One region of the Paenibacillus spongiae genome, then DNA from elsewhere that is predicted to be linked to it. Evidence: riboswitches for the same ligand, from Rfam matches in the RefSeq annotation. Region 1 holds a riboswitch; the other holds the start of a gene.
What was found. A riboswitch is a leader RNA that binds a small molecule or an ion and turns the genes downstream of it on or off. The one in region 1 is predicted to bind cobalamin.

Region 1 (7,796 bases):
GCAGCGCAAGACTCATGACCGAGCGGGAGTGGCGGATCACGCATGCCGCAGCATCCTTTGCACAGCGGAAGGAGGCCAGCGGCGCGACCGTTCTCTACATTCATGCGGATGGCCGATGCTTGGGCGCTATCGCACTGAACGATCCGGTCAAACGTTCTTCGCGCGAAGCGGTTCGCATGCTGCGGGAGGAAGGGGTTCATGTGCTGATGGCAACGGGGGACCATCCCGCGGCTGCACGTGCTGCCGCGCACGCGGCCGGGATCGGTCAAGTGGAGGCTTCCATGCTGCCTGAAGACAAAGCGGCGTTCGTCCGCAGGCTGCAAGCGGAAGGGCGGCAGGTCGGGATGGCCGGTGACGGCTGGAATGACGCTCCTGCTATCGCGGCGGCGGATGTCGGCATCGCCATGGGAGATGGAACGGATGCGGCTCTCGCCGCAGGACATGTCGTCCTGATCCGGCCCCGTTTAACCGGTATTTGCGATTCGCTCCGCATCAGTAAATTGACCGTTCGCAATATTCGCCAGAATCTGACGTTTGCATTTGTCTACAATGCGATCGTCATTCCGTTCGCCGCTTTCGGCGGGCTTGAGCCTTGGATGGCCGGCACGGCGATGGCATTCAGCTCCGTTTCGGTCGTAGGCAATTCCCTGCGCTTGAACGGACAGATGAGCCGGGCATTGAAGCGCCCCGACTGATACGTTGCCCGAAGGAGGAACTACATGGCCGCGCCCGAGTGGGGATTAATCGCATTGACAGGTCTGCTGAGCGCCCCCCATTGCATGGGCATGTGCGGGGGCATTATATCGGCTGTGACGCTTCAGACAACGACAACGCCGTTTCGTGCAGTCGCGCTGTACAACACGGGACGGATTCTTTCCTATTCCATTCTGGGCGCAGCGATGGGGACGGTCGGCTCGTTCGTGAATCTTGCAGGCAAGCTTGCCGGCTTGCAAGGACTTGCATCGATCATTGGCGGCCTGTTTCTGCTGTTCTGGCTGTGGCGGAGGTTTCAACTGCCGTTCATGCAGGCTTGGACATCATTTCTGCATCGGAATCTTCTTCGCGGACGCGAATCAACGTCCGGCAAAGAATGGCTGCACGTGCTTGCAACGGGAGTATCGTTCGGCTTCCTGCCGTGCGGACTCACCTATGCGATGCAAATGAACGCTGCCGCGGCGGGTTCTGCATGGGGAGGCGCAGGCGTAATGGCATTATTCGGCATGGCGACATTCCCGGCGCTTGCATTCGTCGGATTGCTTGCAGGCCAGGCGGGCAGGAGCTGGAGGCGGATTATGGGGAAAGCGGGTACGGTAACGGCAGCGCTTGTCGGAGTATTAGCCATCATGCGGGGGCTTGCTTCAGCAGGATTTATCCCAAGTATTTCTCCTTGGTTATGGTGAATTTGAACCATTCAATAAAATGGTGCTTCAGGACAGGAAGGATTTTGCCAGATCATAGCGAATTCTCAGGTGAATCGTTCCTTTCATAATAGCGGAGGATGAGCCATGAGAAGTCGAGTCACCTATTTGAACAATAAACGTGTCGAAAATTTAAAAAGCACCATGCTGTTTAATCCGCACTGTCTACTCACCGAGAATATCAAAGGACTTCTGGAGAATTACTTAACCGGCGTCTATTTGGTTCAAGAAAACCGGATTATCTATGTAAATCCCCGCCTTACCGAAATGTTCGGTTATACCCAATCGGAAATGTTGAGGATGGAGCCTATGGCATTCGTCCATCCGGAAGACCGGCAGCGGATGATCGAGGAAACGAACAGCAGGCTCAGAGGCGAAGAGAAGACGGCGAATTATTGGATGAGAGGGCTCAGGAAGGATGGCAGCTGCTTCAATTATGAGACACATGCGTCGCTTATTACATATGGGGGTAAGCCTGCCTTAATGGGGACTTTGCTCGATATGACCAGCCAGAAAACGGCCAGAGACCTGATGCAGGAACAGGATCTCCGTTATCAGAGGCTGATCAAATATTTGCCCGAGCCGATTATCGTTCACGACAAAGGGGCGATTATCTATACGAACAACGCCGGACTAAGGCTGCTCGGCGCCGATAACCAGGAGCAGGTTCTGAGACTGAAGATCACTCAGATTACGCACCCGGATTATCATGATTCTATGAGAGAACGTATGGATAAGGTGGTTCTCTCCGACGAGCCGCTGGATTTCGTCGAAACGCTGCTTCTCGGTTTGGACGGTCAAACCATCGAGGTCGAGGCATCGAGCATTCGCATACATAACTTTCTGGGCAGAAAAATCGTCGTCCAAACCGTATTCCGGGATATTCGCGACCGCAAACGGGCCGAGGAAGCGCTCATTAATTCCGAGAAGCTGTCCGTAGCCGGTCAGATGGCGGCGGGGATCGCGCACGAAATCCGGAATCCGCTGGCTTCCCTGAAAGGGTTTTCACAGCTGTTGAAAACCAAATTCGATAAACATCACGACTATTTGGACATTATGCTGACCGAGCTTGACCGGATCAACGGGATCGTTCAAGAGTTTATGGCTCTAGCCAAGCCTCAGGCCCATGAATTTTACGAAGATCACGATCTGGTCCAAATCATCCGCAGTGTCATGAGGCTGCTGGAGACGCAGGCCATTATGAACAATGTCCAGATCAAACTAAACATTGGAAGCGATTTAACGATAACGCGATGCGAAGGGAATCAAATCAAGCAGGTCTTCATTAATTTATTGAAGAATGCCATCGATGCCATGCCCGGGGGCGGAGACGTTGAAATCGACCTTCAGCCTCACCGTAACCAGACGGTAGCCATTACTATAAAGGATCACGGGGTTGGCATTCCCAAGGAGCAGCTTGAGAAGCTGGGCGGTCCCTTCTATACGACGAAGAGCAGCGGTACCGGTCTTGGCCTGATGATCTGCAACCGGATTGTCGAGGCCCATCATGGTACGATATCGTTCGCAAGCGAGCTGGAATCCGGTACAACCGTAACCGTCGTGCTTCCTGTCACAGAAAAGTCGATTTAAGCGCCGGCCTTTAGTTTGCGGTTAAACATAACGGTTCTTTCGCCATTATCGGCTTCAACGGCGGCATCCCATATCCCAGCCATTAGCGGCACCGCATCTCCGTTATATACACCGGGTGCAATCTCCTTCAGCTCGAAGCTAACAACTCCGCATACCATATTCGACATGGATAAGCGAACATGGAGTTTATAGCTGCTTGCAGGCATTCCGTCCGGTTTCGATAGCTTGACAGTAAAATCGTTGCTCTGAAGCCGCTTGACCGGATAGGTTCCTAGCGTCATCTCAGCCTTCAAGCCGTCAACAGTCTGCAGGATGGTCGCGGGCGGAGCTTCTGCCGCCCATCCGGCTTGTGTCCGAATAGCCGCTGCAATTGCGATGACGGCTATAAGGGCTGCGATCCATAATCCGATTTTCTTGTTCAACGCATTCATTAACGTCGCTCCTTTTGCAAAATTCCGATTCGGAATCAGAAGCAGCCCTCCTTAATGAGAAGGGCGTTACCTTACCTATGAAGTATGCAAACAATCGCTTTTCAAGACCCTTTGCATGGCGTTTTGTTTAAATATCGAAAAGATAATTTTCGCGATACGCTGCTTCTATATCCTGAAGGAAGATACCCGGTCGGCTGCCTATGACGTTGTCTGCTGCTTCTTATTGGTAGACAACCCGAGCAGGGGGATGATATAGTAACAGATGCACAATTGCATACTCGTTTCAGGTGCCGGCTTCGTTTGTTTGTCGTTTTGGGAGAACGGAGTTTTCGGCTTAAAAGGGAAGACCGGTGAAAAACCGGCACGGACCCGCCACTGTGAGGAGCGTCAAGGGGAGGCAGCTTTCATGCCAGCCATCCCGTTGACAACGCACCAGCTTAAGTCACTGAATGGCTATCATTCGGGAAGACGTTGGCTGCGCATGCTCTATAGTCAGGAGACCTGCCTGTGACGTTAGAACGCGCTACCTACGTGGTATAGGAGGTGTTGGAATGGCTGTGATACGATTTTGGGGACGAATACCGCCCGCGAGGCGTAAGTCCATACAGCCGCAGTTCTTCGGAACGTAGAGCATTTCCGGCACGTTATGCCAGGAGATGCTTTTTTTGTTGTCCATATTGGATAGCTGGCAGCACGGCTTCGTTTATGATTTTTGCTCTCGGGGCTAGTTTTGCTGCGAAGTAATTTCAATGAAGTATAGTTCCACAAAACGAAACCTATGCTTCCGAAGCAAGTTTTGTTATGAAGTAATTTCAACGAAGTATAGTTCCACAAAACTTTTAAGGAGTGCTTGACCAATGAAACAGAGACAAAGATTTACGTGGTTCAAAATGGGGATGATGGTCCTGCTGACTGCGATGCTGCTCTTGACGGCAGCCTGCGGCAGCAAAGCGGGGGAGACGAACGATACTGCAGGCAGCGGAAACGCGGTTAATACACCGGCAAATACGAACAAAGCAGATGATCCCGCAACAAGCGGCAATGCGGGCAGTTCGTCCGCCGCAACTGTATATCCTTTGACCGTGAAGGATGCGACCAATGTAGAGATAACCTTTAATGCCGCTCCGCAGAAGGTCGTAACGCTGGTTCCGAGCGAGACTGAAATTATGTATGCCATCGGCGCAGGCGATCAAGTGGTAGGCGTGGACGATTATTCCAACTATCCGGCGGAAGCGGCGGAGAAGACGAAGATCGGCGGCATGGAAGCGAACATCGAGGCCATCGTAGGCTTGAAGCCGGATCTTGTGCTGGCATCTTCAGGGATGAACCAAGCCACCATCGACAAGCTGAGAGAATTGAAGCTGAATGTCTACGCATCCGATCCGAAGACATATGACGCTGTTATCGAGAAGATTAATCAAGTCGGCATCATTATGGATCAGAAGGCGGAAGCAGAAGAAGTGACGAAGCATATGCAGGATGTTAGACAGCAGGTGCAGGATACCGTGAAAGACGCGGCGAAGCCGAATGTGTATTTGGAATTCTCGCCGGGCTGGACGGTCGGAGCAGGAGAGTTTCTGGATGAGCTGATTGCCACCGCAGGCGGGATCAATATTGCGGATCAGAAGGGCTGGTACGAGATCGATCCGGAGCAGGTGATTAAGTCCAATCCTGAAGTCATCATCTATGCTTCTATGCCCGTGAAGGAAGGCGAAGTGAATCCGATTCTGGATCTCATTCAGAAGCGGCCGGGCTGGGATTCGATTAATGCCCTTAAGAACAAGCAGGTTCACGAAGTGGATTCAGATCCGCTTGTACGTGTAGGACCTCGCCTTGCAGATGGTCTGCAGGATGTAGCGAAGAAAATTCATCCGGATCTATTCAAATAGATGCGTCTCAAACTATACGTCTACGGAGGAGCAGCCATGCTCCTCCTTGCCGCATCTATCGTCATTAGTTTGTCCATCGGTTCCGCCGCTTTGCCGCTCGGAGAGGTGTGGGGGATTCTTCTGGATCAGCTGCCGTGGGCCGGTAATGGAGATGCGAAATGGGATGAAAGCTCCGTAGCGATCGTTACACAGGTGAGGCTGTCCCGCATTCTGCTGGCGGTACTCGTCGGCGCCTGCTTGTCTCTGGCGGGTGCCGGATTTCAAGGGGTGCTGCGCAATCCGCTTGCCGATCCGTTCACGCTTGGCGTTGCGTCGGGATGCTCCGTTGGCGCGGCTTTTCTCATTCTGTTCGGTTATCAAACCATCTTGGGTATATGGAGCATTCCGATCGTCGCATTCGCTACCGGAATGGTTACCCTCGTCATTGTGTTTACGCTTGCCCGCGCGCGAGGGGAGATGAATGTGGAGACGCTCATTCTGTCGGGCGTCATCGTGCAGGCTTTTCTCGGCGCCTTCGTTTCCTTCATGGTCTCCTTGTCATCCGGCGTCGTGAATGAAATTATGTTCTGGCTGATGGGGAGCATAAGCGGCCGGGGCTGGGAGCATGTAAAGGTTGTACTTCCGTTTCTCTTCGTCGGAATACCGATTTTGATCCGTTACGCTCAACCGCTTAACCTGTTTATTTTCGGCGAACGTCATGCGTCGCATCTGGGCATTCATGTGGAGCGTACGAAGCTGATTGTCCTTCTAACCTCGACTCTTCTAACGGCAGTTGCCGTATCCATGACCGGCGTTGTCGGATTCGTCGGACTCGTCGTCCCCCATCTTGTCCGGCTGCTTGTGGGGCCTGATTACCGCTTGATCATTCCTCTCTCGGCTATAGGCGGGAGTATATACCTGGTCTGGGCGGATACATTGGCTAGAACGGCTTTGAGTCCGAAGGAAATACCGTTAGGCGTCGTAACTGCCTTAATCGGAGCGCCGTTCTTCGCTTATCTCTTATACCGGAGGAAGATGAAGCAAGGAGGGTCGATATGATAGAAGCTCGCAATGCGGCAAGAACGATTGACGGCAGTGTCATCCTGGATTCGTTGACCTTCACGATGGAACAGGGCGGGATGTATGGAATCATCGGGCCGAACGGCGCCGGCAAATCGACGCTTCTTCGTCTCATGTCCGGCGTGGATTCCCCAACGTACGGCGAGCTGCTCCTGGAAGGAAAAGCAGCATCGGCATATGGCCGCAAGGAGCTGGCGAAGTGGGTCGCGGTTCTGCAGCAGGGCGGTCTGGACCCGGCGAACTTTACGGTACGCGAGGTGCTGGCATTCGGGCGATACCCGTTTCAGAACTGGCTGGGCGAAGAGAAGCGGGACCCAGAGCCGCTGATTAACCGGGCGCTTGCGCTGATGGGGCTTACCCATCTGGCGGAGCGTAAGATCGACCGCCTCAGCGGCGGCGAGAGGCAGCGCGTCGCGCTGGCCAAGGTTATGGTACAGGAGCCGAGATTGCTTCTGCTCGACGAGCCGACAACCTATCTGGATATCGGGTATCAGGTTGGCTTGCTCGATACAGTCAAGCGCTGGCAGCAGGATGAGCGGATTACGGTTGTCGCGGTTCTGCATGATTTGAATTTGGCCGCACATTATTGCGACAAGCTGCTTGTTCTGCATGAAGGGCGCTTAGTCGCATTCGGAGCCCCATCGGAAATTATCGAGACCGGCTTGATTGACCGCGTATACGGGACGAAAGCAGTCGTTGTCCCCCATCCGGTCACAGGTGTGCCGCAGCTGCTTCTGCAGCCGTCGGCAGACAGCAGCATCGTACAAACGAGAGGATGATGTAATAATGAACGATCGGAAGCTGATGACAACAATAGAGAGCATTCGTATGCCTGACCGTGAGGCCATGGATGCCGCGGAACGCCATTTGAACAGTCTGACCAAGCCGCCGGGCAGCTTGGGGAAGCTGGAGGCCATCGCTCGCCAGACTGCGGGGATTACCGGAGAGCTGGTACCGGATCTGTCAGCCCGCGCGGTTATCGTCATGGCAGGCGACCATGGCGTATGCGAGGAGGGGGTAAGCGCCTTCCCATCCGAGGTTACGCCGCAGATGGTTCATAATTTTCTGGCGGGAGGCGCTGCCGTCAACGTGCTTGCCAGGCAGGCGAATGCAGGCGTATTCTGCGTAGATGTCGGCGTAAATGCCGAACTGGCGCATCCGAAGCTGATAAGCCGTAAAGTAAGGTTCGGTACCGCAAACATGACGCGCGAGCCTGCGATGAAGCGGGAGGAAGCGGTAGCTGCCATTACGGCGGGGATTGAGACGGTGGAGCAGCTCTACAGCGAGGGCTACCGCATGTTTGCTACCGGAGAGATGGGCATTGGAAACACGACCGCAAGCGCAGCTCTGTGTACCGTATTGGCCGACATGCCGATCGAGGAGGCCGTCGGACTCGGTACCGGTATCGA
Region 2 (7,796 bases), 970 kb from region 1:
TCGCATACAGCCCGCTCACATCGGGGCTGCTCTCGGGCAATTATACCTATGACACGAAATTCACCGAGGACGATTGGCGTTCACGGAATAAAGCGCATACCGGGGAAGGCCTGCGCAAGAACGTCGATAAAGTCGAGAAGCTGAAGCAAATTGCGGCGCGTCACGGCCTGACCATGCCGCAGCTGGCGGTTGCTTATGTGCTTGCGCATCCGGCGCTGGCGAGCGCGATAGTCGGCGTTCGGAAGCCAAGCCATATTACGGGCGTGCTCCCCGCAGCCGACGTCTCGCTCGACGAAGTCACCCTGGCCGAAATTCGCGCCATTGCTGCGGAATAACCGCCAATAACTGGGATGGTTGCTGCAAAGCCCAACGTGTTTTTATCCTTCGCACCGCGCGCAGTTCCCTGCGCGGTGTTTTCGTTGCATGTCGGGGGGCGGTCGACCACAACCCCTAACGCAAAGAGGCTGGACAGGTTTGTATTACCTGTTCAGCCTCTTTCAGTGTATGATTGCGCGATCTAAATAGGCTTTCTAAATCGATCCTTACCTGAATTAATCGGCAATCGAATATTTGGCCCGGGCAAGGCGGGTCGCTTCTACCATGTGCCGCAAGGAGGTCTCGGTTTCCTCGCGTCCGCGCGTCTTCAACCCGCAGTCCGGGTTAATCCAGAACAAGGCGGGATTCAACACCTGGAGCGCGCGATCGATCATGTCGGACATTTCCTCGACCGGCGGAACACGCGGACTATGAATATCATAAACGCCGAGCCCAATCCCCAGATCGTAGGTATTCTCCTCGAAGCTGTGAATCATCTCGCCATGGCTTCGCGACGTCTCGATCGAGATGACATCCGCGTCCAGCTCCTTGATGGCGTCAATCATATCGTGGAATTCGCAGTAGCACATATGGGTGTGGATCTGCGTCGAATCCGCTACGGTGCAGGTCGCCAGCTTGAATGCTTTAACCGCCCAATCCAGGTAGGATTCATGCTCTTCTTCCTTGAGAGGCAAGCCTTCGCGCAGGGCAGGCTCGTCGACTTGAATCATGCCGATGCCCGCCTTCTCCAGCGCCTCCACCTCCAGCCGAAGCGCATAGGCGATCTGATAGGCAACCTGCTCGCGTGTTATGTCCTCACGGACGAACGACCAGTTCAGAATCGTGATCGGACCGGTCAGCATGCCCTTGACCGGTTTGTCCGTCAGCGATTGCGCATAGACCGTCTCTTCAACCGTCATCGGACTAGTAAAGGCGACGTCGCCATATATAATAGGAGGCTTCACGCAGCGGGAACCATAGGATTGAACCCAGCCGTTCCGGGTAAAGGCGAAGCCGGCCAGCTTCTCTCCAAAATATTCGACCATGTCCGTACGCTCGAACTCTCCGTGCACCAGCACGTCAAGGCCGATTTCTGCCTGCAGCTCGATCCAGATCCCGATCTGCTCCTTGATATAGTCGCTGTAGCGTTCGGCGCTCCAGTCGCCCTTGCGCCAATTTTGACGCGCCTGGCGTACCTCTGCCGATTGCGGGAAGCTCCCGATCGTCGTCGTCGGCAATAAAGGAAGCTGCCACTTCTGCAGCTGAATGCTGTGGCGTTCCTTAAAGCTGCTAGCGCGTGCTGCAGATTGAGCCGCCATGAGCGATACCGCCTGCTGCACGTCTTCCCGGCTGCGCGCAGGCGATTGCTGGAGCTTCCTTAGCGCCTCCTTCTGCCCGGCAAACGCTGCCGCGGCGGAAGCGCCGCTTGCTGCTGCACCCGCAAGAAGCACGATTTCATCCAGCTTCTCGTCGGCGAAGGCGAGCGCATTGCGCAGCTCGGGGGCAAGCTGCGTCTCCCTCTCGGCGGTTACCGGCACATGCAGCAGGCTGCAGGATGATTGCACGATAATCCGGTCATATCCCACTTTATCCGCAAGCTGACCCATCAGATCCAGCTTCTGCTCCAGGTCGGCGCGCCAGATGCCGCGCCCGTCGATTACGCCGGCGCCCAACAGCTTGCCCGCGGGAAACCCATGCTTTGTCAGCGCAGCCAGATTCCCGTTCCCGCCGTGGACGAAATCCAGACCGATACCGTCGACCGGCAGCTTCACGATCTCCTCGTAGCTGTCGACCGCTTCGAAATACGTTTGAAGCATAATCTTCAGCTTCGGCGCTCCTTCGGCAAGCTTTTCGTAGATCGTCTTCAAACGGATGATATCCTGATCCGACACGGACGTGACGAGAATCGGCTCGTCGATCTGCACCCATTGCACACCTTCCCGCTCCAGCTCCTGCACAACTTGTACATACAGCGGGAGCAGACGCTCGATCCAAGCGTCGATGCCGGCGGCGTCATAGCCTTTGGACAGCTTCAGGAATGTGAGCAGGCCGACCAGTACCGGCTTCCCTTCGATGCCGAGCGCCTCCTTCGCTTCCTTGTAAGCGGCGAGCGGACGATTCTCCGTTAGAGCCGGTGCCGCATCGCTTAGTTCCGGCACGATATAGTGGTAATTCGTATTGAACCACTTCGTCATCTCGCAAGCAGCAGCCCCTTGCGTTCCCCTGGCCATGGCATAATAGACGGACAGCGGCACGCGTCCTCCTTCGTAGGCGAAGCGCTTCGGAACAATCCCGAACATCGCTGCCGTATCCAACATATGATCATAGAAGCTGAAATCGTTGACGGGAATCCAATCGATCCCTTTCAGCTGCTGCTTCTTCAAGTGGCTTAGCCGGATTTCTTGAAGCCGTGCCGTGAACTCAGCCTCCTCCAGCTTGCCCGACCAGAACGTTTCAAGCGCCTTCTTCCATTCCCGGTCCGCTCCGATCCGCGGGTATCCCAAACTGCTGCTTCTCACCATGTAAGATTCGCCTCCATAAATTAGGTCTGTTATTCATACATTCATGCAAAAAAGACATCCTTCCCCTTATGAAGACAAGGGAAAAGATGCCTCTCGTTTACGTACAACGGCGGCTGCCATCTTTAACACCTCCCTATCTCCCGTAGGTACAGCAGTGCTTTCAAGAACAGGCAGGTCTCCTGGCTTCAGAATCAACGTCCGCGCAGCCGCCTTCCCAATTGAAAGCTCAATCAGTGGCTCTAGGCTGCAGACTCCTCTGTTACAGTGGCGGGACCGCGCCGGCATCTCACCGGACTTCCCTATTAAGCGCCGGGGAAAGTTCCCGGAGCACCTGTTCCAAATTATTTTATTGAGCGATGGTTCACATCACTGCATAAGTATACATAATGATTAATATTAATACAACACTATTTTAAAAATCGCTTAATTATATAGGTTGAATCAAAGTAAGGAATAGCGACACAGTGCTTGAAGATTGATTATGGAAAGCGGCAGCGGTTCGTTGGCAGGAAACCGTTATGGCTGCGTATTCATGTATGTTATACAACATTGGACGGGTAAAACGCTGATGAATTGATGATTGTTGTAAAATCTGCAATAATTCTCCCCTGCAGAGCGGTTAACCGATGATTTCGCATCCCCAATGCTGTATAAAGTACAACAATATAGTCATTGAGGCTGTATGACGAGGATAATGTTGCATGCTGTACAATACTTTCTCAGCTACATCGATCGAACTAAGAAAATTTTGCATTCATGGACGGTACCGGCAGTGATCGTAAGACCATTGAAAGACCATTCTGCCCATACGGTTAGCTGTGTTCAAATAATTGAACTTATTTAGCTGTACGGATGTCTTGGACCGACCTGCATACTGGAACTGGTCCAGGTGGACGGCTTCATACGATTGAACGGAAGCTCTGACAACACGCAAAAAAGCCCCGAACGATAGCTGTAATGGCTTCGCTCGGGGCTTGCATCTATACGCGGGGCACGAAGTCCCTCTAATGGATCAGCATTCGCCTTCGGCAGCCGGTTTGCCCGCAGCCGTAGCTGTACGGAACGAAGAACCGCAGCCGCATGTTACGGAAGCATTCGGATTATGCATCGTAAAGCCGCCACCCATGGCGGATTCCTTGAAGTCGATCTCAAGTCCGTTCAAATATTTGAGGCTTTCGTTGTCTACCGCAACGGTAAGCCCGTTAATTTCCATGAATTGATCGTCGGCATTACGCTCGTCGTCAAAACCCATTCCGTATGAAAATCCGCTGCAGCCGCCTTCCTTCACGCTGACGCGAAGAAACATATTCGGCGTACCTTCGGCCTCCAGCATCTCTAGTATTTTCTCGTTCGCTAAATCGGTAACTGTGATCATGTGCATTCCCTCCCGTTTTCGCCGCTTCCGCCTTCAGGGCTCTCTTCAATGAGACAGCCCCTGCCGGAAGTGCGCTAATACCCCTAGTATACTCCTAATCGACAATTGCCTCAAGAGACGGATGTCCGTCCATTATCATGCTCAATTCCGCCTGTGCTCCTTCATCAGACTTTTCTTGTTGCCGCACCGCAGAGAGAAGATTATAATAAGGACAGTTATTGTGATTTGTATCCGCTCGGGGTCAGAAAGTTCTTTTTTTCACAAAGTTTCAGCCTACTTGCCTTCCTTTATCATACCCATCCCCCGTGACACAGGATTTCCATCGCATACCCGACGATTGCGGCTGCTCATGCAACACGTTAGAAGTGCAGCCTTATTCAGCCATGCGCAACATCAATTCCCATTATCCGGACCAATATGTGCCCGGCGGACCAGGAGGAAACTCTCATGAACGTCGTCATACCAACAGAAGACAAACAGATGCAGCTTATTAAGGAGAAAGTCAGCTCCGGTGAGCGGCTTTCGCATGAGGACGGCGTGTTTCTGTACCGTTCCGACGATCTGCTGTCGATCGGCCAGATGGCCAACGAAGCCAATTTGCGCAAGAACGGGCGCAAAGTTTATTTTATCGAGAATATGAGCTTATACTTTACGAACGTCTGCGAAGCGCGCTGCGCGTTTTGCAATTTCCGCAAGGATCAGGGCGACGAAGGCGCCTATACGCTAAGCGGACCGGAGATGATTGAGTATGTGGAACAGCATTTCCATCCGGGCGTACGGGAATTCCATATTGTAGGCGGCCATAATAACCATGTGCCGTTTCAATATTATGTCGATTCGTTAAAATCATTACATGAGCGCTATCCCGATGTAACGCTTAAAGCCTACACGGCTGCCGAGATCGACTTCTTCTCGCGCATCAGCGGTCTCAGCTACCGCGAGGTGCTGCAGGAGCTGATGAAGGCCGGCTTGAAGAGCCTGACAGGCGGTGGAGCCGAAATCCTGTCCGATGAATACCGGCGCAAGATGAAGGTCACCAAGGCAGACGTCTCGCAATATTTGGACGTTCACCGTACCGCGCACAACCTCGGATTGCGTACGCACACGACCATGCTGTACGGCTCGGTCGAGAAGCATGAAGACCGCATCAGCCACATGATGCAAATACGCGAGCTGCAGGACGAAACGAACGGCTTTCTCGTCTTTATTCCGCTTTCCATGCAGCCCATTAGCCCGAAAGCAAGTATCCGCCGCCGTAATTCGGCCTTCGAAGATTTGAAGACGATTGCGATCAGCCGCTTGATGCTTGACAATTTCCAGCATATTAAAGCGTATTTCATCAATATCGGGACGCAGCTGACGCAAGTCTCGCTTACGATGGGCGCCTCCGACGTTCACGGTACGATTGTGAAGGAGCGGATCAGCCATGCAGCCGGAGCGCTTACGCCGGAAGGCATTACACGCGAAGACTTGATTTGGCTGGTGAAAGGCGCGGGCCGCATTCCAGTTGAACGCGACACCTTCTACAATGAAATTAAAGTGTACGAGTAAGAAATTCCGCGCATACTAAACGTATACAAAATAGCGAAGACAGCATGAGGGCATTATTCTTACAAATATAACGCAAGGTTGGGATTTCAATGAAACGCATTATCATTTTAGGCGGCGGCTACGGCGGCTTAACCGTCGCACATGAGCTTCTCGCAGGCGAGCTGCCGGACAACTCGCATATCGTCCTTATTGACCGCATGCCTCACCAAGGGTTAAAAACGGAATATTATGCCCTCGCGGCGGGAACGGTGGCAGATGTTGATCTGCGGATTGCTTTCCCATCGGATCCGCGTCTAATTATGACATATGGCGAAGTCATAGACATTGATTTGAACAACAAACAGGTCATGATGGCCGGTCAAGACCCGCTCTCATACGAATGGCTTATCATTGCCTTGGGCTGTACGGACAAATACCACGGCATCGATGGCGCAGCGCAATATTCGAACAGCATTCAGACGTTCGGCGCTACGCGCAGGACGTATCAGCAGTTGAACGATGTGAAGCCGTATGGCCAAGTTACGATCGTCGGCGGCGGGCTTAGCGGCGTAGAGGTCGCATCCGAGCTGCGCGAAGGACGGCCGGACCTCAACATTCGTATTCTGGACCGCGGACCGTCCATTCTATCCGCATTCCCGAAGAAACTCCAGCATTACGTCTCCGAGTGGTTTCTGGAGCATCATGTGGAGATGCGGGGTCACGTCGCCCTGAGCCGCCTGGAGAAGGGCGTGCTCTACGACAGCAATTCCCCTCAGCCGATCTTAACGGATGCTACGGTTTGGACGGCCGGCATTCAGCCCGTATCGGTTGTCCAACGCATGCAGCAGCCCAAGGATAATATGGGCCGTCTGATCATTAATGAATATCATCAGCTGCCGGAGTACAACAATGTCTACATCGTCGGCGATTGCGCCGCACTCCCCTTCTCGCCGAGTGCGCAAGCTGCCGAGGCGCAAGGCAAGCAGGTAGCCGAAGTATTGCAGGCGTTATGGAATGACAAGAAGCCCCGGATTTCGAAGATCAAGCTGAGGGGCGTTCTCGGCTCGCTCGGCAAGAAAGCAGGGTTTGGATTAATGGGTCGCACGGCTATTATGGGACGGGTGCCACGCGTATTGAAGAGCGGCGTATTGTGGAAATCCAAGCGCCACCTTGGGTAGAAGGCTTCACTTCGGATGCCTAGGGGCGTTTTACGCCCCCTAGCCTTCGATCCGCTCGGCATTGACTTCTTCCATGATGCGGTCATATAGTTCATCGGCAGTGGAAGCCGCAACAATTTCACCATTTACGAGAGCGAACGGAAACAAGTAGCATTCTCCGCAGTTGCCCAAACAGCCGTATTCGATGACTTCGGTCAGGCCTTCCTGCTCGAGCCGCTTCATGATTCGATCGGTATCGTGATGCATATTACTTGCGCAAAATTCTATAATGGGTTTTTGCATCATTCATTCACCTTGTTCCTGCTTTGATATCCATTTTCAATTGTATCGTTTTGTACTATAATAGGGGAGAAAGGAGTTGAGTGCAATGAGCGAAAGCACACAAAATACCATGTATGATGAAGTATTGGACGTTCTGGATAAACTTCGTCCGTTCCTGCAGCGCGACGGCGGCGACGTTGAACTAGTCGACGTTGAAGATGGTATCGTTAAATTGCGTCTTGTAGGTGCTTGCGGCAGCTGTCCAAGTTCGACGATTACGCTTAAAGCGGGTATCGAGCGCGCCCTGCTGGAAGAAGTCGAAGGCGTACAAGAGGTTATGCAAGTATTCTAAGACCGAACGGTCCATTATTCAATAAGAGTCTTGCCGGCATAAGCATTTCATCCGAAATGCGAATCCGGCAAGACTCTTTCTCTGTTTTATGGATCTATCAGGACTGGCTGATTATACTCGTTTTAATCGGATCGAACCCGCCGTTGACATCAACGATGTTGCCGGTCAAATAATCGGATTGCGGCAGACATAGGAAAGTAATGACGCGTGCGATATCTTCACCGCTTCCCGGACGGCCGAGAGGCGATTCCTCATCGCGTTCA

Region 2: it holds a riboswitch for cobalamin, as region 1 does, so the genes downstream of both, metE (5-methyltetrahydropteroyltriglutamate--homocysteine S-methyltransferase) here and L1F29_RS12570 (ABC transporter substrate-binding protein) in region 1, are expected to answer to the same signal.

Annotation. Positions count from the first base shown of each region.
Region 1 covers NZ_CP091430.1:2,698,531-2,706,326, forward strand. Annotated here, with positions in the region: gene L1F29_RS12550 (heavy metal translocating P-type ATPase) at 1-695, shown strand, start outside; gene L1F29_RS12555 (sulfite exporter TauE/SafE family protein) at 720-1,400, shown strand; gene L1F29_RS12560 (PAS domain-containing sensor histidine kinase) at 1,506-3,008, shown strand; gene L1F29_RS12565 (FixH family protein) at 3,005-3,439, opposite strand; cobalamin riboswitch at 3,708-3,962, shown strand; gene L1F29_RS12570 (ABC transporter substrate-binding protein) at 4,297-5,328, shown strand; gene L1F29_RS12575 (FecCD family ABC transporter permease) at 5,329-6,366, shown strand; gene L1F29_RS12580 (ABC transporter ATP-binding protein) at 6,363-7,166, shown strand; gene cobT (nicotinate-nucleotide--dimethylbenzimidazole phosphoribosyltransferase) at 7,174-7,796, shown strand, end outside.
Region 2 covers NZ_CP091430.1:1,729,407-1,737,202, reverse strand. Annotated here, with positions in the region: gene L1F29_RS07975 (aldo/keto reductase) at 1-335, shown strand, start outside; gene metE (5-methyltetrahydropteroyltriglutamate--homocysteine S-methyltransferase) at 552-2,837, opposite strand; cobalamin riboswitch at 2,990-3,187, opposite strand; gene L1F29_RS07965 (HesB/IscA family protein) at 3,850-4,212, opposite strand; gene mqnE (aminofutalosine synthase MqnE) at 4,660-5,763, shown strand; gene L1F29_RS07955 (NAD(P)/FAD-dependent oxidoreductase) at 5,853-6,920, shown strand; gene L1F29_RS07950 (YuzB family protein) at 6,960-7,202, opposite strand; gene L1F29_RS07945 (NifU family protein) at 7,288-7,533, shown strand; gene L1F29_RS07940 (SDR family oxidoreductase) at 7,631-7,796, opposite strand, start outside.